One region of the Thermosinus carboxydivorans Nor1 genome, then DNA from elsewhere that is predicted to be linked to it. Evidence: riboswitches for the same ligand, from Rfam matches in the RefSeq annotation. Region 1 holds a riboswitch; each other region holds the start of a gene.
What was found. A riboswitch is a leader RNA that binds a small molecule or an ion and turns the genes downstream of it on or off. The one in region 1 is predicted to bind thiamine pyrophosphate.

Region 1 (4,207 bases):
TTCTTTAGGAGCCTGCCTTAGGCGCAAAGGAGGAAAGGGGTATGACGGCAAATCCGACATCTGGCAGTGGTTCTAAGCCAGTGCCGTGGGGCAAAAAATACCGAACACCACTAATGAATACTGCTTTTTGGTTGTTCTGGATAGCGTTCCCACTTGCATACTTTGGCGGTGTCCAAAAAAACAGTTTTTTCATTACTTTATCATTGGTTCTGTTTTGTATTGCTTGTGTGATACCGTTGATTACTAAGAAATAGTGAAAGGGGATCCGTATTGCTCACGCACATACGGATCCCTGAATTTACAATTTTAGCAGGAGGGGTAACATGCGGCTATTACTGGTTGGTGGCGCGGGGGAAATCGGACGCTATCTAGCTGAGTATTACTTGCGTCTGGGGTATGAGGTGGTAATTTATGATCGTGCGGCCAACCCTCAGATGACGCGGGCAGGAATTACTTTAATTAAAGGTGAATTGGAAAATAAAGACCTTTTGCAGAATATTGTGCCTGGCTGTGATGTAGTAGTACATCTGGCGTGGAGTTTTGCTGATACTGCTGCGGTGCTTTTTCGCAGCGATCTTGGCGGACATATTAACCTCTTGGAAGTGGCCGCTACTGCCCGGGTTCGGCATTTCATTTACGCCAGTACGGCCGCTGTATATGGCAGTCCCCGTACTGAACCGGTAACTGAGGACCATCCCTGCTTGGTGCAGTTGGCGCGTAAACCGCTGTATGCTTTGGCGAAATTTACTGCCGAGCAGCTTTGTCATATTTATAGTGCCGAAAAAGGGTTGCCTGTTACCATTTTGCGCTTTTGGTGGGCTTTCGGTGAAACCATTGGCGGTAAGCATCTTCGCAATATCGTGCGGGCGGCGGCAAATAATGAACCGATCCAGCTTGTACCCGGTTCTGGTGGTTGTTTTGTCACGATGGAGGATTTGGCAGAAGCTATCATGCTGGCTGTGCGTAATGGCACCGCTAGCAGCGAGGTTTTCAATATTGGCAGTTTGTTTTTGTCGTGGTCGGAAATAGCGGCGATGATTATTGCTATTACCGGCTCTCGGTCGCCGCTAGTCGAAGTTGCCGGCAGTGAATGGTCGGGTCCGGCATTTTTGCAAGAAAGATGGGTGTTAAGTTGGGCTAAGGCAACGCATGCTCTGGGTTACCACCCCCGGCGTACCGAGGCTGCCATGCGGGATATGTTGCAGCAGGCGCTCGTTCGGTGTTGCCGTGAAGTGACGGGCACGTTTAATCCATAGTCTGTCGAGGAGGGGGGAGCAATGGCAATTATATCAGGGATTGTTTACTGCTGCCGCTATATTAAAAACGAATGGTTCTGTACAAGTGGTTTGCAGCTACCGTCATTGCATGAAGGCGTGACTATATTTTTAAGCGCCAGTATTGGTATCGGGACAATAACTTATCTGGCCATGGAATTTAGCGTACCGGTGTTGGTGGCATCTTTTGGCGCGTCGGCCTGTATTATTTTTTGTGTTCCTGCGGCGCCGTTCGCCCAACCCCGTAGCGTGATCGGCGGACACACCATTGCCGCTACGGTTGGGATTATTATGTATGTTGTATTGGGATCGACCTGGTATGCGGCAGCTTTCAGTGTCGGTGGGGCTATTGTCGCCATGCTTTATAGCCGGACGCTCCATCCGCCGGCGGCGGCTACTGCCCTTATTGCCGTGGTAACCGGACAAAGCGTTTGGTACCCGTTGTGTCCGGTCGCGTTGGGGTCAACGATCTTAGTGCTTGTGGGAAAGATGTTGAACAGGCTGATGCCGAAACTTATGGGGACAATAGTTTTTCCCCGCAAAGCTTGTGAATGATGAGGTGGCGACAAGCCAGCAGATTGAGCAATTGAGCATAGGTATTTTCAATCAGTGAGATACATATTGTGCTAGGGGGGCCGGAAAAGGCCGGCTGAGATATAGATCCGCTAAATCTATGACCCTGTAACCTGATCTGGGTAATGCCAGCGTAGGGAAAGCTCCGAAACTTGTGGTTTCGTGCAGCGCGTCCTTACGGGGGGCGCTTTTTTGGTTATTCAAATCGGCGATAACCATCTTGTCAACTGGATGCATAACAATTCTAACAGAAAGTAGGTATATTTTTATGAACGAAAGCAACACGTTGAAGTTTCGCCATTACTTGTTATTATGGTTCGGCGCTGCCGTTTCGGTGGCCGAAATTCTTGCCGGCGGGCTGCTGGTGCCGTTAGGCTTTACTACTGGCAGCACCGCTATCTTGCTGGGACATCTTATTGGGACCACGTTGTTAGTAATGGGAGGCATCATTGGCACGCGGGAACGTATTCCGGCGATTGAGTCTACTCGTATTTCCTTTGGCGCGTACGGATCGCTTCTTTTTGCCGGTTTGAATGTCTTACAGCTGATAGGCTGGACGGCTATTATGATTATTTCCGCCGCCAAGTCGGCCAACGAAATAACCAAAATGCTTTGGCAGTTTGATCAGCTCACTTTATGGTGTCTGGTCATTGGTGGCCTCATTTTTTTGTGGATTGTTCTCGGCCGGGAAGGTGGTTGGAAACTAATCAACATGGCAGCAGTATTGCTGTTATTTGGCCTGACAATTATGCTAAGTGCCATGGTCTTTAAGGATACAAATGTTTTTGCCAAGGCACCGGCGGGCGGGATGCTGTTTAGCGAAGGGGTAGAGCTAAGTGTTGTTATGCCGTTATCCTGGTTACCGCTTATTGCCGACTATACCCGCTTTGCGGACAATGCGAAAAAAGCTGCTTGGGGAAGTTGGCTCGGATATTTTTTTGGTAGCTGCTGGATGTATCTTATCGGCCTTGCTGCCGCGATCAGCACCGGTAAGGCCGATCCCGCCGACATAATGCTGGCCGCCAACCTGGGGCTTGCGGCCCTGGGAATTATTGTTTTGTCTACGGTTACTACTACTTTTATGGATGCTTATTCGGCCGGAGTGAGTTTTATCAACTTTCGACCCGGTCTTAACGAAAAACTGGTGGCGCTTGTGGTAACGGTTGTCGGCACTTTGTTGGCACTGGTAGCGGATATAGAACAATATGAAGCTTTCCTCCTGACGATCGGTTCGGTCTTTGCCCCGCTGTTCGCCATTGTGCTTACTGACTATTTCATTCTCAAAAACCGGGTGATTAATCCGCAATTACTGGTCAACTGGGGAGCATTAACCGTCTGGGCGGTAGGGGTAGCATTGTATTACTGGTTCCTTAAGCTTGACCTGGTATTGGGGGCGACTATCCCGGTAATGATTGTTACCGGTCTGCTCTATCGTGTGGCAAGTAGGTATATTGATAAATGGGTTTATTGCAAAAAAGCGCCTAATCCCTGTTGTGGATAAGTGGAAAATAGCAAGTTGGTTTACCAGGCAACCAACATAAAAGGAGTATGCCGATCAGCATCACGGTGCTGCCGACAGTGATGGCTGCTGTTAACGAACCGGTGGCACCCAGTAAATAGCCAGAAATGCTCACAAGGCCATTAACGTCATGATTTCCATTAATCGCTAGGGTGCGTGTCCGGCACGAAGCCATATGGCTCAAATGGTCTTGACTGGTTTTTGATACCATAGTAGAATAGACTTAGCCCCCCGGGGAGGGGGAGAAAGGGGTGTATCAATGACTTGGAAAATAAGCGATAAAGCGCTAAGTTTTATCAAAGAACAAGATGGCGTAGTTACTGTTAAAATGGAACAAAAAATGAGCTTTGGCTGAGGGGGTCCAAGGGTTACGACCTACCCGTCCGTGCGATTGGGGAAACCACAAGATCACGAAGCCGAAGAGTTTGTACGCGAAAATGTACGTGGCATTGAACTTTATATCCATAACTCCTTTGCTAGCATGGAAGGTTCGTGGGATCTGGAAATTGACTTAGAAGGGTTTTTGTTTGCCAAGAAGTTGGTGCTTAAAGGGCTGCCTCCCCAACGGAGTTGTTGCAGCTAATGAGGTGTTTAGAGCAGGGTGCTGTGCCTGCTCTTTTCTTTTTGCGTACTATGCTTTTGCCTACCCGGCGGTTATGTCACCAAAGGCGGAATTTTTAGGATGAATGCAGGAATATTCTGGCCAAGAGGCGTACTAATTTCATAGCAATTTTTTTAGGAGGCGATATAGTGGAATTAAAAGGCGTTTATCCGGCGATGGTAACGGCGCTCAACCCTGATGAAACAGTTGATAAGGAAGGTATGCGCAGAGTAGTCCGCT
Region 2 (4,207 bases), on a different contig from region 1:
GCTGAACCCCGTAGGCACTATCACCGCTTATAAGGACCCGCAAAGTGTCATCCGCTTTTACCTTCTTCTGCAGGTAAACCGTTTTACCGTTGAGGAGGATGCCCTTGTGGCGGGTTAGTTTTTGGATTTGCCGCCCTGAGTACTGTAAGACCTGTTTTAAATAATTCTCAACCGTTAAGCCCGCATGTTCCCTGCTTACTTTGTACGTCTTGAATGATTTTGGTTTCAACCATTTTCCCTCCTGCCCATACCTGGCAAGCGACCGTTTCCCTCAGCATGCGGGGAAACGGTCGCTTGGTGTTTAATCAGGTATTCTTACAAGAAAGCGTAAGGTGGGACCGGTTTTTTGGGGCGGTTCTACCATTTCATAGCCGGCCTTCACTAATTCTTCCGGAACGGAAGTAAAACTTTGTGGGCAGTCGGCGAGAATTTCCACGACGGTTCCTTTCTCCAGCTTGCTAAGTGTTTCCAACGAAAACACTACGGGATAAGGTCAGGCCTCGCCGCGTAAGTCCAGTAAATATCTTTTATCTGGCATCTGGGGACCTCCTTAAAAGTATTCCTTTTTTTGATGTTTGATACCAATCAGCCCAGATATACAAGCTGAGGAGCATTATCAGCGTTAAGCCGATCGCTCCGGCCAATCCGAACTGCTTGGCCAAATCAATCCGTGGAAAGGGGGCAGCGAACAAAGGATATATGATTGGGTCCCAGGCAAGGGTAAGGAGCGTAGCGCCTATAATATTGCCCAGGCCTACGAACCAGAAGTGAATTTGCCCTTCCATTGCCCGGTACATCCAGCCTGTCTCACAGCCGCCGGCGATGACGATACCGATGCCAAACAAGAGACCGCCAAGGAGCGCACCCGGTCCGGCCCACCAGATAACATTCGGCTGCATGCCTTTGCTTAAAAATACGGCGGTAATCAGGGTTTGCACGGCGATTGCCCACACGAGAGCGTGAGCCGTGTTCGACCGACCGACCAGCCAAAGGTCACGGAAGGCGGAAGTAAAGCAGACTTGTCCTTTCTGAATGAGAAAGCCGAAGCAAAAGCCGAAAATGGACGCCAGTAGCAGCTTTTGCGGATAGGCGCCGGCGGCTTGGTTAACAAGGTAAAGGATAAATAAATAAAGCGAGGGCTAAGAAGCCGATATACGGCTGAAGACGATAGTATGCCTCATTTTCTTTGTTCTCACCGGCCTTGTGTACGGCTACCAGCTTAGGTTTTCCCGCCAGCCAGGGATGCATGCTAATTTTCAGGCCGAAATATGTTCCCATGATCGTGCCTAAGGTGAAAAGCCAGGTATGAAGCGAAAACTGGGGGATGCCGGTAAATAAGGCGGCTAAGTTGCAGCCCATGGCCATTCTGGTACCGAACCCGGCGATAATTCCGCCGATAAGCGCTTGGAGGATGCGTTTGCCGGTAGGAATTCTGATTTTAAAATTTTGCCCGAACAGGGCGCTGATAAAGGCGCCGACGAACATGCCGAGCACCAAAACGCCATCAATCCGGGTTAGCGGCGTGCCGGTAAAGTTGACCAATTTCAGGTAGCTGTAAGCAGTAGTATTAACGCCAATTAGCTGGAGAATATGTCCACCCCACCGGGTAAATTCGCCGGTTACCGCCCAAGCGATGCCGATAACCCCGAAATACAGCGCACTTAAAATGCCGAGCGCAATAATCGTCTGTTTTTGGTTCCAAAAACCGGTAATAATATTAGTATAATAGCGTTTTAGCAGCGAATTCATCCTGACGGCCCCTTTCATATAATATATTAAATCTATGACACTCATAAATTTTATTACAGTTTGCTGAAGTCGTCAAATCCCCCAAAATACCGCTTGCCAATCCCTGGAATTCATGCTACGATGGAGACAAAACAGAATATGTTTGGAGCTAGGGGAGCCGGGAGGCCGGCTGAGATACAGAACCGCTAATTTCTGTGACCCTTAAACCTGAACTGGGTAATGCCAGCGTAGGGAAGCTTAAACGATTGGTTTAAGGTCAGTAAAAGCGCATCCTTACGGGAGAGGCGCTTATTTTATTATGGGCGAGGTGGGCTAACCATGAAAAAAGCATTGACGATTGCCGGTTCGGATTCGTCCGGCGGTGCCGGTATCCAGGCCGATTTAAAGGCTTTTGCCGCCAACGGGGTTTTTGGCATGAGCGTTATTACGGCCGTAACGGCGCAAAATACCCAGGGTGTCTTTGCGGTTCAGGATATTGACCCGGCGGTTATCGCCAAACAGATCGAAGCCGTCTTTGAAGACATTGAAGTCGATGCGGTCAAAATTGGCATGGTTTCCCGGATTGAAACCATCGAGACGATTGCGGCCGGGCTCAAAAAGTACCGGGCCCGTAACGTTGTCGTCGACCCAGTGATGGTATCGAAAAGTGGGTATCATTTGCTCAACCCGGCGGCTGAGAGCAAACTGACCGCTTTGCTGTTGCCGCTGGCGACGGTAGTGACGCCCAATATTCCGGAAGCGGAAGTTATTACCGGCATGAAAATTACCAGTTTGCAGGATATGGAAGAAGCCGCCAAAATGATTCACTGCTTTGGGCCGCAAAATGTGTTGCTGAAAGGCGGCCACCGAACTGACGATGCCACCGACATTTTGTTTGACGGCAATACTTTTCGGTATTTTTCATCGCCGCGTATTGCCACCACGAATACTCATGGCACCGGCTGCACACTGTCGGCAGCCATTGCGGCCAACTTGGCCAGGGGGTATGCGGTGTACGACGCCGTAGCGCTGGCCAAGGAATATATCACTACCGCCATTGCGCACGCGCTAGCCATTGGCAAAGGCGTCGGCCCAACGCATCATTTTTATGATTTATATAAAAGAGCAGGGGTGTTTATTGATGAGTAACGGGCAAACTGACCTGTTGGCTAAAATCGCTGACATTCTTACCCGTGTAAAGCAGCAAAGACCGTTGGTCCACCATATCACCAACTATGTGACGGTTAATGATTGCGCCAATATCACGCTCGCGCTCGGCGCTTCGCCGGTTATGGCGAGCGATATTGCGGAAGTGGAGGAAATGGTTTCTCATGCCGCGGCGCTGGTGCTCAATATCGGTACATTGAGTTCTGAAGCGGTGACGGCGATGGTTGCCGCGGGCAAAAAGGCTAATAGCTTAGGGGTGCCGGTTATTTTCGATCCGGTGGGCGTAGGCGCCACCGCCTTGCGGACCGCAGCGGCCGAACAAATAATCCGCGAGGTGCGGCTGGCCGTTATCCGGGGCAATATGTCCGAGATTAAGGTATTAGCCGGTCTGAATACGGGCATAAAAGGAGTAGACTCAATCGCAGACGAGCAGGGCGGCGTACAGGCAGCCCAAAACCTTGCCAAGCAACTGGGGTGCACGGTGGCCATTACCGGTAAGACCGACATAGTGGTCCGCGGCGCCGACCTCTGTCTGATCAATAACGGGCACCCGCTGCTGACGGCGGTAACCGGCACGGGGTGTATGGCGACGTCCCTGATCGGGTGCTGCTGCGGCGCGACCGACGAATATTTTGCCGGGGCGGCGGCCGGTATTGCCGTTATGGGCATCGCCGGGGAACTAGCGCAGCGGGCCCTAAAACCCGAAGACGGGATCGGCACTTTCCGGATGCGCCTTTTTGATGCGGTGTTCACGATGACGCCGGCCATCATCCGTGAGTATGGCCGGATTGAATACCACGGCAGGGAGCGATAAGCGTGAGGCTGAAAAAACTGACGTTTACGGCCTTATTTATGGCTATTGGCGTTTTGTCCGCCCACGTGGTGTATATTCCGGTTGGTGTGGCCAAATGTTTTCCTGTCCAGCATGCCATCAACGTCTTATTAGCGGTGCTGCTGGGCACCCGCTATTCGGTCAGCGCCGCTTTCGGGATTTCGCTTTTGCGCAATATCCTTGGCACCGGTTCGCTCCTCGCCTTCCCCGGCAGCATGATCGGCGCGGCCCTGGCCGGAATTTTGTACCAAAGGACAGGGCATATCCTCGGTGCGGTGGTGGGCGAAGTCATCGGCACCGGCATCATCGGCGCCCTAGTGGCGTTCCCGGTGGCCAAATATCTTATTGGTTCTAAGGTTGGCGCGTTCTTCTTTGTTATTCCCTTTTTCGTTAGCACTGCTGGCGGTAGTATTATTGCCTATTTGTTGTACCATACGCCGGTAGTTAAATTTTTCCAAGAAAAACTGGGAAGCAGAGCGG
Region 3 (4,207 bases), on a different contig from region 1:
CGACGGATGCAAAAGATTTTGGTTATTGAAGACTCTAATATCATCCGCATGGAAGTCAAGTTAATTCTTGAAAAGCACGGATTTACCGTTTTGGAACTAAACAATGCGGAAGATTTACTTAAACACATATGGCGTTACTATGATGTCGATCTCTTAATTCTCGATATAACTTTGCCGGGAATGGACGGGTTAACTGCGCTCCAGCAGCTGCAGCACGATCAACATTTTGCTTACATACCGGTTATCATTTTGACCGGTCTTTCCGACCGGGATACAGTCCGCCGGGCCATTGCCGCCGGTGCTGTAAATTACATAAAAAAGCCTTTTGCCCGAGAAGAACTGCTTGAGCGCGTACAGCACGCATTAGGAATTTCCCCGCTGGAACAAAACCAGCCTCCCTTAGCAATCGAAGATGTAGTTCGCCTGGAGATTAACCGGGCGCGCAGAGCAAAAACAAAGATTACCCTCCTCGGGTTATACTTGCCGCCTAAATTGCGGTCCATTGACAATTCACCACAACTTTTTGCCGCTAAAGACACGATTAAGTCATTGATCCGGGAGATAGACTCGGTCTTTTTAACCGAGCAACGTAATTTATTGCTTATCTTGCCCTTTACCGGTGTAGAAGGCATAACCGTCGTACTAGATAAACTGAAAAGTCAGCTGCCCATGCTAAAAGATGAAGGCATTTTAACGGTTAGTGCTACCTATCCCGACGACGGGGAAACGGTCCACGATTTGCTGAACGTACTGGAGAAAAAACGCAGTAGCGCGTCAAACACCAGCCTTCCGGATTGACCAGCCCCATTAACCATAGACAAGTTAGCAACCATTCATACCATCCAGGCAGGTTCTTTTGAAAGCAGACGCGCTTTTTAGCAAAACCGCAAAGGGCTACGCGCGCGACAGTTGTCGCGCGAGATTAGTTCAAAAACTTACTTTTCATCGCTTGTGGTGCCAACTATTGGCATGATTATCTTCGCGGTTAAAAAAATATTCTTTCCTGATATAATAACAGAGGCCGGGAGAAAAAGCCCCCGACCTCTGCTTTTATTTTATGCACAAATCCTCGCCATTAAGAATTTTTTTCATATTCTTCATCGGGCACATTTTGCCGCACATGGTACAGGTATCCTCGTGTTCCGGTCTGGACGATTCCCGGTAGCGACGGGCCTTTTCCGGATCAAGGGCCAATTCGATCATGCGCGGGAAATCCACGTTCGCCCGGGCCTCACTCATCGCATTGTCCCAATCACGGGCTCCCGGAATGCCCTTCGCAATATCAGCGGCGTGAGCAGCAATCTTCGCCGCGATTATGCCTTCTTTCATGTCATCAAGATCAGGTAAGCGCAGGTGCTCAGCCGGCGTTACATAGCAGAGAAAATCAGCGCCGTGGGCCGCGGCGATCGCCCCGCCGATGGCGCTCGTAATGTGGTCATAGCCCGGAGCGATATCGGTAACGATCGGGCCTAGGACATAAAACGGAGCGCCATGGCACAGCCGTTTCTGCAGCATCATGTTTCCTGGTATTTCATTGATCGCCATGTGGCCAGGTCCTTCAATCATTACCTGAACGTTTTTCTCCCAAGCTCGTTTGGTTAACTCGCCCAGGACAATCAGTTCTTCGACCTGCGCAGCGTCGGTAGCGTCGTGAATAGAACCGGGGCGGCACGCGTCACCCAAACTTAGCGTAATATCGTACTTAACACAAATATCGAGCAGCCGGTCATAATATTCATAGAAGGGATTCTCTTGATTGTTCAGTTCCATCCAGGCAAAAAGCAGCGAGCCGCCCCGAGAAACAATATTGGTCAACCGTTTATTCCGTTTAACCCTTTCCGCCGTGGCCCGGTTGATCCCGCAGTGAATGGTCATAAAATCGACGCCGTCTTCCGCATGGGTCTCTACGACCTTAAAAAATTCGTCCACCGTTATGTCCTTGAGGTCCTTTTCTAACATCCCCACCGCATCATACATCGGAACGGTGCCAATCATCGCAGGTGACATCTCAACCAACTTTCGCCGAAATTCCCGGGTCTTGCCGTAGCAACTTAAGTCCATGATGGCTTCAGCCTTTAATTCAATTGCCTTTCTTGCTTTTTCCAGTTCCAGTTCAATATTGCAGCAATCCTTAGAAACGCCCAAATTTACATTGATTTTGGTCCGAAGCCCCGCGCCAATGCCTTCAGGATCTAAGTTGCGGTGATTTTTGTTCGCGGGAATTACCACTTGCCCGCTGGCTACCAGTTCTCGCAGCCGGTTTGGATCCATTTTTTCTTTAGCGGCGACGATTTTCATCTGCTCAGTTATTATCCCTTTTCGCGCCGCATCCATTTGGGTAGTGTACGTCACGTTAATCCCAACCTTCCTTATATTAGTGTAAAAAGAAAAAGCAAGCGCAGAAAAGCTTGCTTCGTATTGTTCGATGAAAGCTTCCCTACGGTGGTGCTAACCACATCAGGTTCCAAGGGTCAGACATGCCGTCTTCTCAGCCAACAGGCCCCCCCAGCTCTCTGTCTATTCATCTATTTACATTGTATTCCAGATTAGGAGTAATGTAAAGTATCCCTGTTTAATTCTTTATCCCCAGACTTTTTTGAAGGTACCAAGACGACCGGGATCCCCTCGCTCGCCATTAACCGGCCCCGCGCCCAAACCTGGTTGATGTTCAGATCAGAGGCAAGAACTACAAAGTCCGCGTCAGACCCACTTGGATGCTGCCTTTGTTAGGCCACTGCTTAAGAGCCTTGGCTACGTTGGCGGTGACTACCTGGATCGTCTCCGTCAGCGGCAACCCTTCCTCTTGGACCAGGTCGCGCAGGTTTGCCCGGAATGAGTCTTGATTAGCTACCATGCCAGAGCGCCATAAAAAATCTCATCCCTACGCATTGCGCAAGAATTAAGATTAAAGCTAAAATAAATTTATCGAGGTTTTAGCACAGCGGAGGTGCCGAGTGTATTGGTGCGTTTTTTTAACACTGAACAAGGCGTCTATACTTTGTTGACGATGACGGCAGTACTTTGGGGAGGTAACGCGGTAGCGGCCAAGTATACAGTTGGCGAGTTGCCGCCGGTTACGACCGCATTTTTACGCTTCGCCGCGGTCAGCGTCATTTTAATTGTTCTGGCGTTTTATATTGAAGGTAAAAAATGCCTGCCCCGCCGGGAACAGCTGCCTGGCATCATTGCCATGGGGCTAACCGGGATAGCCCTGTTTAATTTTTTAATTTATAGCGGCGTCAAATTATCGACGGCTACCAACATGAGCCTGCTAAACGCGGTAGGCCCGGTGACTACGGCCTGTCTGGCAGCGCTCCTGCTAAACGAACGCTTAACCTTGCGCCAGTTGGCAGGGGTAGCCATATCTTTTTTCGGGGTTATTATCGTAGTCGCCAAAGGCAGCCTGGCCGTGTTGACCGGGCTTAGCTTTAACATCGGCGACATTATGCTGGCGCTAGCGCAGGTGAGCTGGGCCGTTTACTCCGTCATCGGCCGCAAAGTAATGCGCACCATGTCAGCACTGGCGGCAACCGCCTGGGCGAGTGTAGTGGGCTCGCTCATCCTGTTCATAATTGCGCGCATGGAGGGATTTAACGGCACTATTGCCCTGAGTTTCTTCGGCTGGGTTAGTATGGCATACATGGTACTGGGAAGTGGCTGTTTAGCCTTTTTCTGGTGGAATCATGGAGTATCGGTTCTCGGTCCCCATCGGGCAGCGATATTTATGAATATCGTGCCGGTAGCGGGGACGATCTTGGCCGTCTTGTTGGTAAATGAAGCGGTTTCCTGGCAACAAATTGCCGGCGCTATGTTAATTATCGCCGGGGTTTATCTCACGACCCAGAGCTCTGATTAGTGGAGGAAAAAATAACCAAAGAGCGAACTATACCTTTAAAAACGCAACTAAGCGAAAGGGGTTATTACTATGGCAACCGTACAAACGAAATATCTAGGCGGGCTACGCACCGAGTCGGTACATCTCCAGTCCGGAAGCAAACTAATTACCGACGCCCCCACCGATTATCATGGCAAGGGGGAAGCATTTTCGCCTACTGACCTTCTGGCTACGGCTTATGGGGCCTGCGTGTTAACCATCATTGGCATTGCCGCGCAAACTCACGGCTTTAACATCGATGGCGCAGAGGTGCATACAACGAAAGTAATGGGAACCGATCCCCGCCGGATAGTAGAATTAATTACCGAAATT

Region 2: it holds a riboswitch for thiamine pyrophosphate, as region 1 does, so the genes downstream of both, thiD (bifunctional hydroxymethylpyrimidine kinase/phosphomethylpyrimidine kinase) here and cytX (putative hydroxymethylpyrimidine transporter CytX) in region 1, are expected to answer to the same signal.
Region 3: it holds a riboswitch for thiamine pyrophosphate, as region 1 does, so the genes downstream of both, thiC (phosphomethylpyrimidine synthase ThiC) here and cytX (putative hydroxymethylpyrimidine transporter CytX) in region 1, are expected to answer to the same signal.

The regions. Positions count from the first base shown of each region.
Region 1 covers NZ_AAWL01000005.1:55,623-59,829, forward strand. Annotated here, with positions in the region: gene TCARDRAFT_RS05195 (L-lactate permease) at 1-21, shown strand, start outside; gene TCARDRAFT_RS05200 (hypothetical protein) at 42-254, shown strand; gene TCARDRAFT_RS05205 (NAD-dependent epimerase/dehydratase family protein) at 324-1,256, shown strand; gene TCARDRAFT_RS05210 (HPP family protein) at 1,278-1,829, shown strand; TPP riboswitch at 1,893-2,005, shown strand; gene cytX (putative hydroxymethylpyrimidine transporter CytX) at 2,116-3,348, shown strand; gene TCARDRAFT_RS05225 (dihydrodipicolinate synthase family protein) at 4,117-4,207, shown strand, end outside.
Region 2 covers NZ_AAWL01000007.1:15,438-19,644, forward strand. Annotated here, with positions in the region: gene TCARDRAFT_RS06515 (RluA family pseudouridine synthase) at 1-229, opposite strand, end outside; gene TCARDRAFT_RS06520 (sulfurtransferase TusA family protein) at 302-481, opposite strand; gene TCARDRAFT_RS15480 (YeeE/YedE thiosulfate transporter family protein) at 528-1,121, opposite strand; gene TCARDRAFT_RS15485 (YeeE/YedE thiosulfate transporter family protein) at 1,105-1,749, opposite strand; TPP riboswitch at 1,890-2,000, shown strand; gene thiD (bifunctional hydroxymethylpyrimidine kinase/phosphomethylpyrimidine kinase) at 2,068-2,877, shown strand; gene thiM (hydroxyethylthiazole kinase) at 2,870-3,709, shown strand; gene thiW (energy coupling factor transporter S component ThiW) at 3,712-4,207, shown strand, end outside.
Region 3 covers NZ_AAWL01000003.1:173,768-177,974, reverse strand. Annotated here, with positions in the region: gene TCARDRAFT_RS03780 (response regulator) at 1-798, shown strand, start outside; gene thiC (phosphomethylpyrimidine synthase ThiC) at 1,051-2,352, opposite strand; TPP riboswitch at 2,418-2,517, opposite strand; gene TCARDRAFT_RS15440 (hypothetical protein) at 2,687-2,854, opposite strand; gene TCARDRAFT_RS03770 (DMT family transporter) at 2,963-3,856, shown strand; gene TCARDRAFT_RS03765 (OsmC family protein) at 3,926-4,207, shown strand, end outside.